Regions from separate parts of the Enterococcus innesii genome, predicted to be linked through region 1. Evidence: a T-box and tRNA genes for the amino acid it is inferred to sense, from the RefSeq annotation. Region 1 holds a T-box; the other holds one or more tRNA genes.
The links. A T-box is a leader RNA that pairs with one kind of tRNA and senses whether it is charged. The one in region 1 lies ahead of leuS (leucine--tRNA ligase), so its partner is inferred to be a tRNA-Leu.
Positions count from the first base shown of each region.

Region 2: it has a tRNA-Leu gene. The T-box ahead of leuS (leucine--tRNA ligase) is inferred to sense a tRNA for this amino acid. The anticodon was not compared.

Region 1 is NZ_AP025635.1:1,593,663-1,598,402, reverse strand. It holds gene ENLAB_RS07430 (muramidase family protein) at 175-1,869, shown strand; T-box leader at 1,912-2,131, shown strand; gene leuS (leucine--tRNA ligase) at 2,218-4,632, shown strand; gene ENLAB_RS07420 (hypothetical protein) at 4,739-4,740, opposite strand, start outside.
Region 2 is NZ_AP025635.1:3,348,699-3,353,438, reverse strand. It holds gene ENLAB_RS15660 (ABC transporter permease) at 1-894, opposite strand, end outside; gene ENLAB_RS15655 (hypothetical protein) at 891-2,003, opposite strand; tRNA gene ENLAB_RS15650 (tRNA-Leu) at 2,196-2,278, shown strand; gene ENLAB_RS15645 (hypothetical protein) at 2,692-3,549, shown strand; gene ENLAB_RS15640 (Ltp family lipoprotein) at 3,683-4,012, shown strand; gene ENLAB_RS15635 (hypothetical protein) at 4,044-4,740, shown strand, end outside.

The sequences.
Region 1 (4,740 bases):
TTCAAAGAATAGCTTTCGTTTGGTTAAATACAAACTCTTCATTTCAATAAATGTTTGTTTGATTACAAAGAGTTTACAGTTTCTGAAATCGGCTCAAATACCTTTTATAAATTCTTAAGAAATTGTATACTAAATCTACGTTCACTATAAGGAAAAAACGGAGGAATAACGGACATGAACACGAGTCAATCAAGAAAAGTACATCGTCAAGCAGACCAATCGGGCGATAAGTATCGAGTGATCAAAAAAAGTGCAGTTGTTTTAGGAACGACACTGACTGCTTGCTCTGTTGTAGCTCCATTGGTGTCATCGGTTCAAGCAGAAGCCGTAGAGACCTCGATCGCCCAAGTTTCTACTAGCAATTTTGCCGCGCCGAATACTTCCGCATTTATTGCCGAAATCGCTACGTACGCTCAGCCCGTGGCACAAGCCAACGATTTATATGCTTCTGTGATGATCGCACAAGCCATTTTAGAAAGTGGTTGGGGCCGAAGCAGTTTATCAAAAGCACCAAATTATAATTTATTCGGGATCAAAGGCAGCTACAACGGTCAAACCGTTTATATGAGTACCTTGGAGTACTTGAACAATCAATGGTTGACTATGAATGAACCTTTTAAGCGCTACCCATCTTACACGCAATCATTCGAAGATAATGCACGTACTTTACGCTCAACCTCTTTACAAAGCGGTGTCGCGTATTATTCTGGCGCTTGGAAGAGCAATACGACTTCATATCTTGATGCAACCGCATGGCTAGCAGGTCGCTATGCGACTGCACCAAACTATGCTTCTTCCCTGAATGCCGTGATCCAACAATTTGGTTTGACGCAATATGACACACCAGCTTCTGGCAATGCCGGTGGTGGTGCCACAGCTAGCGCATCAACCAATACCACGACTACAACGGCAGCTGTTAGCACGAGCGGCAGTCAAACCTATACAGTCGCTTCAGGCGATTCGGTCTGGTCGATTGCTAACAAACATGGCATCTCCATGGATCAGTTGCGCAGTTTGAACAACATCAAAAACGATTTTGTTTATCCGGGGCAAACGTTGAATGTCAACGGCAGCACCCAAAGTACTTCGACAACTTCAACAGTATCGATCGTCAATCGTAATACTTCAGCAACTACATCAGGCAACACCTATACCGTAGTTTCTGGCGATTCGGTCTGGTCGATTGCCAATAAGCATGGCATTTCGATGGATCAATTCCGCAGCTTGAACAACATCAAAAATGATTTTGTCTATCCAGGGCAAAAAGTTGTCGTCAGCGGTGGATCGTCTACGAATACCAGCAGTACTACGACCGTCAGCACGGCATCAACGGCTAGCCAAAGCAGTGGCGGCACCTACACGGTGGCAGCTGGCGATTCGGTCTGGTCGATTGCTAACAAACATGGGATTTCGATGGATCAATTCCGCAGTTTGAACAATATTAAAAACGACTATGTCTATCCAGGACAAAAGGTGGTTGTCAGCGGTAGTTCCGCAACGAGTACTACAACAAGCACGACCGTCAGTAGCCAAACCAGCAGTAGTGCTGCAGGCAATACCTATACGGTGGCAGCGGGTGATTCAGTCTGGTCAGTTGCCAATAAACATGGGATTACGATGGATCAATTCCGCAGCTGGAACAACATCAAAAATGATTTTATCTATCCAGGACAAAAGGTGGTCGTTAAGCAAGGCGGCACGGCAGCTACCACCAGTACTTCCACGACAAATGGTTCTTACAAGGTCGCATCGGGGGATTCCGTTTGGGGAATCGCAGATAAGTTCGGCATCACGACGGATCAATTTATCCAATGGAACAATATTCAAAATAACTTTATTTACCCAGGACAAACAGTTAGGGTAAAATAGATTGCTATTCCTAATGATTTTTGTTAGGATAAGTGCAAAGAAACTTTCACGTTTGAGAAGGAATAGTAGAAGTACGGTGGGACTTTTAGAGAGTGCATGGTTGGTGGAAATGCACAGCACACCTTTCGAACTCGTCTTCGAGTGATATCTGACTGAACCTGAATTGGCTAGGCAGATACGGCGATGGCCGTTAAAACATCGAGGTCTGCTTTTTTGAGGAGCAGATAAACTTAGGTGGTACCACGTTGATAACGTCCTATAAAAATCATAGCGATTTTTATAGGACTTTTTTTAAGTTTTGCTAGTTGATTTGACGAGCAAAACACCAATTTTTAGGAGGAGTCCATCGTGAATTACAATCACAAAGAAATCGAAAAAAAATGGCAAAAATATTGGGCGAAGAAAAATGAATTCAACACCCATGATGAGCCGGACAAACCAAAATTTTATGCGCTAGATATGTTCCCATATCCATCTGGACAAGGATTACATGTCGGACATCCAGAAGGCTATACGGCTACGGATATCTTGAGCCGCTTCAAACGCAGCCAAGGCTACAATGTACTGCACCCAATGGGCTGGGATGCCTTTGGTCTGCCTGCCGAACAGTATGCATTAGACACTGGAAATGATCCAGCGGAATTCACAAAGAAAAACATTGAGACCTTCCGTCGTCAAATCAATTCGTTAGGCTTCAGTTATGACTGGAATCGTGAAATCAACACGACAGACCCTGAATACTACAAGTGGACCCAATGGATCTTTACCAAGCTTTATGAAAAAGGGTTAGCTTATGAAGCTGAAGTTCCAGTAAACTGGGTACCAGAGCTTGGAACTGTGATCGCCAATGAAGAAGTCATTGACGGCAAGAGCGAACGGGGCGGCTATGATGTGATCCGCAAACCGATGCGCCAATGGATGCTGAAAATCACGGCGTATGCTGATCGTTTGTTGGACGATTTAGAAGAAGTTGATTGGCCAGAAAGCATCAAAGAAATGCAACGCAATTGGATCGGACGTTCTGTCGGAGCCAACGTAACGTTTAAAGTGGCAGGGATGGAAAAAGACTTTACCGTCTTTACGACTCGCCCAGATACCTTGTTTGGTGCGACCTACGCCGTATTGGCGCCAGAACATGAGCTAGTGGCCCAAATCACTACCCCTGAACAAAAAGCAGCCATTGATGCCTATGTAGAAGAAGCATCGAAAAAATCTGATTTGAACCGAACAGATTTGGCCAAAGAAAAAACCGGTGTCTTCACTGGTGCCTATGCCATCAATCCCGTGAATGGCAAAGAGATCCCGATCTGGATCGCCGATTACGTTTTGGCTTCTTATGGAACAGGTGCGATCATGGCGGTTCCTGCCCATGACGAACGTGACCACGAATTTGCCAAAACATTCGGCTTAGAGATCATTCCTGTATTGGCAGGGGGCAACGTGGAAGAATCTGCCTATACCGAAGATGGACTGCATATCAATTCAGACTTTTTGGATGGGCTAGACAAAGAGACTGCCATCGAAAAAATGGTCGCATGGTTGGAAGAAAACCATGTTGGGAAAAAAGAAGTCAGCTATCGTCTTCGCGATTGGTTGTTCTCTCGTCAACGGTATTGGGGGGAACCAATCCCAATCATCCATTGGGAAGATGGGACGACTACGACGCTTCCTGAAGATCAGCTGCCGTTGCGTTTGCCAAAAACCGACAATATCAAACCAAGCGGTACTGGTGAATCGCCATTAGCCAATGTCACGGATTGGGTCAATGTCACCGACCCTGAAACTGGGAAAAAAGGACGTCGGGAAACCAATACGATGCCGCAATGGGCTGGAAGTTCCTGGTATTTCTTACGTTTTATCGATCCTCATAATAAGTCTGTTTTGGCTGACTACGATAAATTGAAACGCTGGATGCCAGTCGATATTTATATCGGTGGCGCAGAGCACGCTGTCTTGCATTTACTTTATGCTCGCTTCTGGCATAAATTCTTGTACGATATCGGTGTTGTACCAACGAAAGAACCATTTGAAAAATTGTTTAACCAAGGGATGATCCTTGGGGAAAATAATGAAAAAATGTCAAAATCCCGCGGCAACGTCGTCAATCCAGATGATGTCGTCAACCAATACGGTGCGGACACCTTGCGTTTATATGAAATGTTTATGGGACCACTGGATGCATCGATCGCTTGGAATGAGAATGGTCTTGAAGGCAGTCGCAAATTCTTGGATCGCGTGTGGCGCTTGATCGTCGATGAAAATGGCAAAATGCGCGACCGCATCACGACATTCAACGATGGCAAATTGTCGAAAGTGTACCATCAAACCGTTAAGAAAGTGACGGAAGATTTTGAGCAGCTGCACTTCAATACGGCGATTTCCCAATTGATGGTCTTCGTCAATGAAGCCTACAAAGCCGATGCCTTGCCTTACGAATATGTCGAAGGATTTGTGCAGCTATTGGCTCCGATCGCACCGCATATCGGGGAAGAGCTCTGGTCGATCCTCGGAAATGACAATGGGATCTCATATGTGCCATGGCCAACCTATGACGAAAGTGCCCTAGTGGAAGATGAGATCGAAGTCGTCTTTCAAGTCAATGGCAAAGTTCGCGCCAAAGCAATGGTGCCAGCGGATGCCGAAAAAGCAGTGCTTGAACAATTGGCGCAAGAAAACGAACTTGTCCAAGAACAGCTCCAAGGAAAAACGATCCGCAAAGTGATCGTTGTACCGAATAAATTGGTCAATATCGTTGCAAACTAAACGCTAAAAACGTAGCTGCCTAACAGATCGACAGTCTGTTAGGCAGCTTTTTGGTAGCGACAAAGAAAAAAAGTGTTACTGAGTGGTTCTCAGCAACACTTTTTTGTT
Region 2 (4,740 bases), 1.8 Mb from region 1:
GAAAAGCGTCGCAAGAAAACACTGGCCTATAAAAAGACCGATGGCTTGTGTTTCAAAAGCGTTGAAATCGGTGATCGGGTAGCGGGCATCAAAGGTCGATGATAAAATCGTGACCGGCAGTTCTAGGGAACCAAAGCCGAATTGTATACCAGAACCCAACCAGAGAAAGAACATAGTCCCAAGCGTTGCAATTGCAGAAGCGACCATCAATACTGCCGTTTTGCTCCAAAGAATCTCTTCTACCGATAATGGCAGTGAAAGAAACAGGGATTTATGTCTTCGTTCTTTTGGTAAACAATCAATCGCCAAAAATAAAGAAACAGCAAGCAATAGAATCGGTAAATATCCAGTAAAACTTCGTTGCAATGCCTGTATCCCCGTTTTTTGCTCCATGACTGCTTGAGAGAGTTTCTTATTCGGCAACTGGCTGAAGGCTTCCATAAGCTTAGCGGTTGAAGCATAACCAAAGCGACCGTCATAGGCAGCGTAGTAATTTTGAAACGTATAATAATCCGGTGTATAAAAAACATTTCGTTCATCGGTAAACTGCAACGCCAATTGGTACCACGTACTTGTTCCTTGTGCATAAGCTTGCCAGTCTTCACCAGCTAGTTCATCTAAACGTTGTTTTTCCGCTTCGTTCCATGGGGTAAACATTTCAACTGCTAAGCTTGCCGACCAATGGTCAGAAGGATTGGCTGCTTGTTGATCAAGAAAATCTTGTCGCACAGTATAGCGTTGTTGCATTTCCGTTTCATCTACTCGTTCAATCGGGCGAAAATCTTTTTGCCAAAAACTGTAAACGCCGCTGTAGATAAGAAGCAAGCAAAAAAGACCAATGGTTTTCTTGCTCTTTAAGAGTTGTCGTAATTCAAAGAAAAAATAGTCTTTCATCCTTTGCCTCCTTTCAACAAGCGATTCTGTTTATCCGCAACGAGCATGATGCTTAAACATAGGAAGATCCACACCACCGTGAGCAGCCAACTAGCATAGACTCCCCAAGAAGTACCAGAACCCAAAGCAAAGGCGCCCGAATAAAATTTATCCATAGCAGCTAGATGAACTGGTAACAGTGGGATCTTTTGCAGCATCGGAATCAAGCCTAACCCATAAAAAAGCACTAGCAAAAAGAAAGAGACATATCGATTGGCTGCGATCATATTCATAACAAAACCTAAGCATTCGATCAAACCAATCAGCAAGGCAAAAGAAACCATACTATATAAAACGCTTTGCCAAAAAGGTACGGCGACCCAATCCCCACTGAGATAGACGGCTACTGGATACTGCCAATCCCCGAACTCCCCCAAAAGGCTCATTGAAAGAAAGACACCTGAGAAGAACACAACCAAAACGCCTAAATTTGTAATCCCTTTGACCACAATTTTACTTAACATCCGAATCGGAAAAATCTGCGGGTACGAGCGAATCAAAGAGAAGTGTTCTCTTTCTTCTATCAAATTGTCACTGGCAAAAAAAGCCCAAAAGAAGAACCCAAAATTCAGCAAAAGCGTTATTGCCAAAGCGACAGCGGTCTGGGTATTGGCAGCCGTGAGGACCGGCTCTTTTTCTTGCTCGGCTAAGGCTTGATAGACCGTTTGCTCTTGTTCGATCGTCCACATAGGCGGTAAAAAGGCTTTGTCATCAACTTCAGACGCCCAAATCTGCTTTTTTAGTTCTGCAATTTGAATACTCGTTTGATTAAATCGTTCGTATTCCTCCATAATCAAGTTGGATAACTGCCGTGAGGTCAGTGTATTATTTTCAAGCAAAAGTTGATACACCTCTTGCTCATCAGGCGAGCCCGACTGATTGGCTTGGTAGCGATCAACAAGCCTTGAGGCTTCGGCTTTTTCTGCAGTGATCGTAGCGGGCAAGTTGATGGGTTCCATTAGTTTCAAATAAACGGAAAAACAGCAGCCTAAACTAAAGGCACCCATGAGTAGGAAGATAAATATTCTTTGTTTCGCAGATTTGGCTAATTGGTTTCTAAAGTAATTCATTTGCTCTCCTCTCAAAAAATCATTCATTCTTTTAGCATACCGTTTATGACAAAAATTGCAATCCATTGTCTGAATATTCTTTTAAATAGCTCTTGGAAAAGTTATTGACAAACCTGTCAAAAATCAGGTAAGATATTTTTTAGACGCGGTGTGACAGAACTACTTCAGCCTGCGTTACCTTCTATAGTATCTGCGGAAATGACGGAATGGCAGACGTGCAAGATTGAGGGTCTTGTGAGCAATCGCTCGTGTGGGTTCAAATCCCATTTTCCGCATCAGTACAGTTTCCCCTTTGGGGAAGCTGTTTTTTTGTTTGCACAAAAAATTCCCCCCTGGCGATCCTTCAATGAATTCTCTCGATCGCTTGATCTTGAGCACCTACTCCTAAAAAGTTAATAGTAACCCTCCTTTCCCTAAACACAAAAAGTCCAATAAAAATTCTTTTATCATTGCATTCATAGATATTTTTCATATAAAATGAACAATATAACGATTATTGATGAAAACTAGTTCGATGTTCCGTCATTTCTTATTAGCGTGTCAGAAACAGTTTCTTGAATGAACGAGTGATGGAAAATCTTTTCAGCATTTATTCCATTCACCTGACTTCTTCCTTCCCCCCGATGACCAAACAACAAACCTCTTCCGACCGTTTTCTCAGTTACTTTTGATAGAAAGAAGGAGCCTAATGAAAAAAAGAATACTGACCACCCTATTGTCATTCGTTATTTTCCTTATCGGCTGCGGCAAGGCAGATGAAGAACTGTCAGAGACCGTTGCACTTGGCATCGAAGCACGACTGGAATATACAAACCAGTCTGGAACGGGCTGGAGCTATTATCAACCTGCGACCTTAGAATTGCTGATTGCAGGCAGCCATGCCGAACTGGCTATTTTGGAAGAACTTGATTCTTCCGACGAAGATCTTCAGCAATTGATCAGCCACACGGTTGATTTGATGGCAACCGCTGAACGAGCGCTAGTGGAGCGTCGGATCGATGTCCCTGCTTGGTTTGCTGCCCGCATTGGTTATAGCCAGGCTCTGGTTGCGATTCATGAACGGAACCCTATCATTCTCAGTAATCAAGACAACCTCAACAGTCTACTGGAGGTAGCAAACGAAACGATTCCTGAAGCCGACCCACGGGAAAAGCTGGGGCTTTTAGCAGACGATATTGAACAGCTTCAAGAGCTCACAGAAGATACGCTTACTCTTCATCGCAGGATCGAACTTGACGATGGACTCACTGCCACTGTTTACCACACAAGGGAAACGAATGTTGACGTCTTGGTTTTTGCGAAGTCCGATGAGGAGTACGCATCTGGGTTTACTGTTCTTAATCGGGAAACTGCCGACGAGCAAAAAGCTGCCTTCTATGAAACGATTTTACGAGCGCTGGTCATAAATATTCCTCGTGAATCCTTGATGTTTATGAATCGATTCGATCAATCTTCTGATGAACATCAGTTGGCGGTGATGACCTATGGCTTTGATCATGACATTGACCAAGTCATGGTCGCTACCGTTTATCAGCAGCTTCAATAAGCTAGCGCCAAACGCAAAGCCAGCAAAACAATGATGAACAAACTCAGACCGAGAGTAAGAAATCTTCAGAACAAAGACGAGGGATAGCCCGTGCCAAAGCCTATACTAGACGGATGACTTTTCCCGTACTCGCATGATACGACAACTAGAATTTGAGGGCGTTTCCCATGATGATGCGCAATGGTCAGTGGACCACCTCACTATCGACTGGAACGAACAAGCGTTGCAAAAAGCAAACAGCTACCGTCTCAGGATGAATCTACCTCATGCCAATATCCGTCGTTTATTGGCTTCAGAAGTCTTTTCAGCAGAACAAATCGACTCTGCGATGACAACCATGGATAATTACAAACTAACAAAAAAAGGAGCATCGCGATGCCCTTATGTTGCCCCTTATATTGTTGCTATTTTTTATACCCAAGAAAAGTCTCGATTTGATGCGTTCATTCGAACAAAAAAGTGAAGTTTACCAGAGACTCACGAGGAGGAGAAAAATGAAAAAACAAGTTTTGCTGCCCTTATTGCTGCTATTATGCCTGATTTCAGGATGTGGGACGAGAAATTCAGCAAGTCCTGAGGAACTTTCTGAGCGCATCGGTGCCGCTTTAGATGCCGGTTGGGAACATACCTATCATGCAGAAAATCTTACTTATGAGTTAAGTATTGAAAATCTCGAACTGATGATTCGAGGCAAAGAAGCAGAATTGGCCTTTCTAGACCAGGTCAATAGCAACTCAAAACACAAGGCGGCATTCATTGAAAACACGGAAACAATGATCGCACTCGCTCAAGAAGCGATCGAAGCTCGCTATCTGGATATGCCCAGTTGGGTTACCGCTCGCAATGGCCGGATCGAAGCCTTACTTGCCCTCCATGAGGAAAGCCCGATCATCGTCAGTAGACGAGCAAAATTGCAAGAATTATTCAATGAATACGAAGAGGATTTGGCACTAGTGACAGTTGGGGCAAACAATCCACTTGACGATGAAGAAGCGGTCAATGAAGATTCACGAGAAAAGCTTGGTTTGACACCTGATACACTTGAACACTTACACCAACAAAGCGAAGACCAAGAAATCGAGTGGCAGACCGCTATTGATTTGGCGAACGGTGTGACCATGAATGTCTTTTCAACAAAACATGAGCCAGTGGAGATTCTCACATTTACGAATGCTGGCGAGACCTATCCTT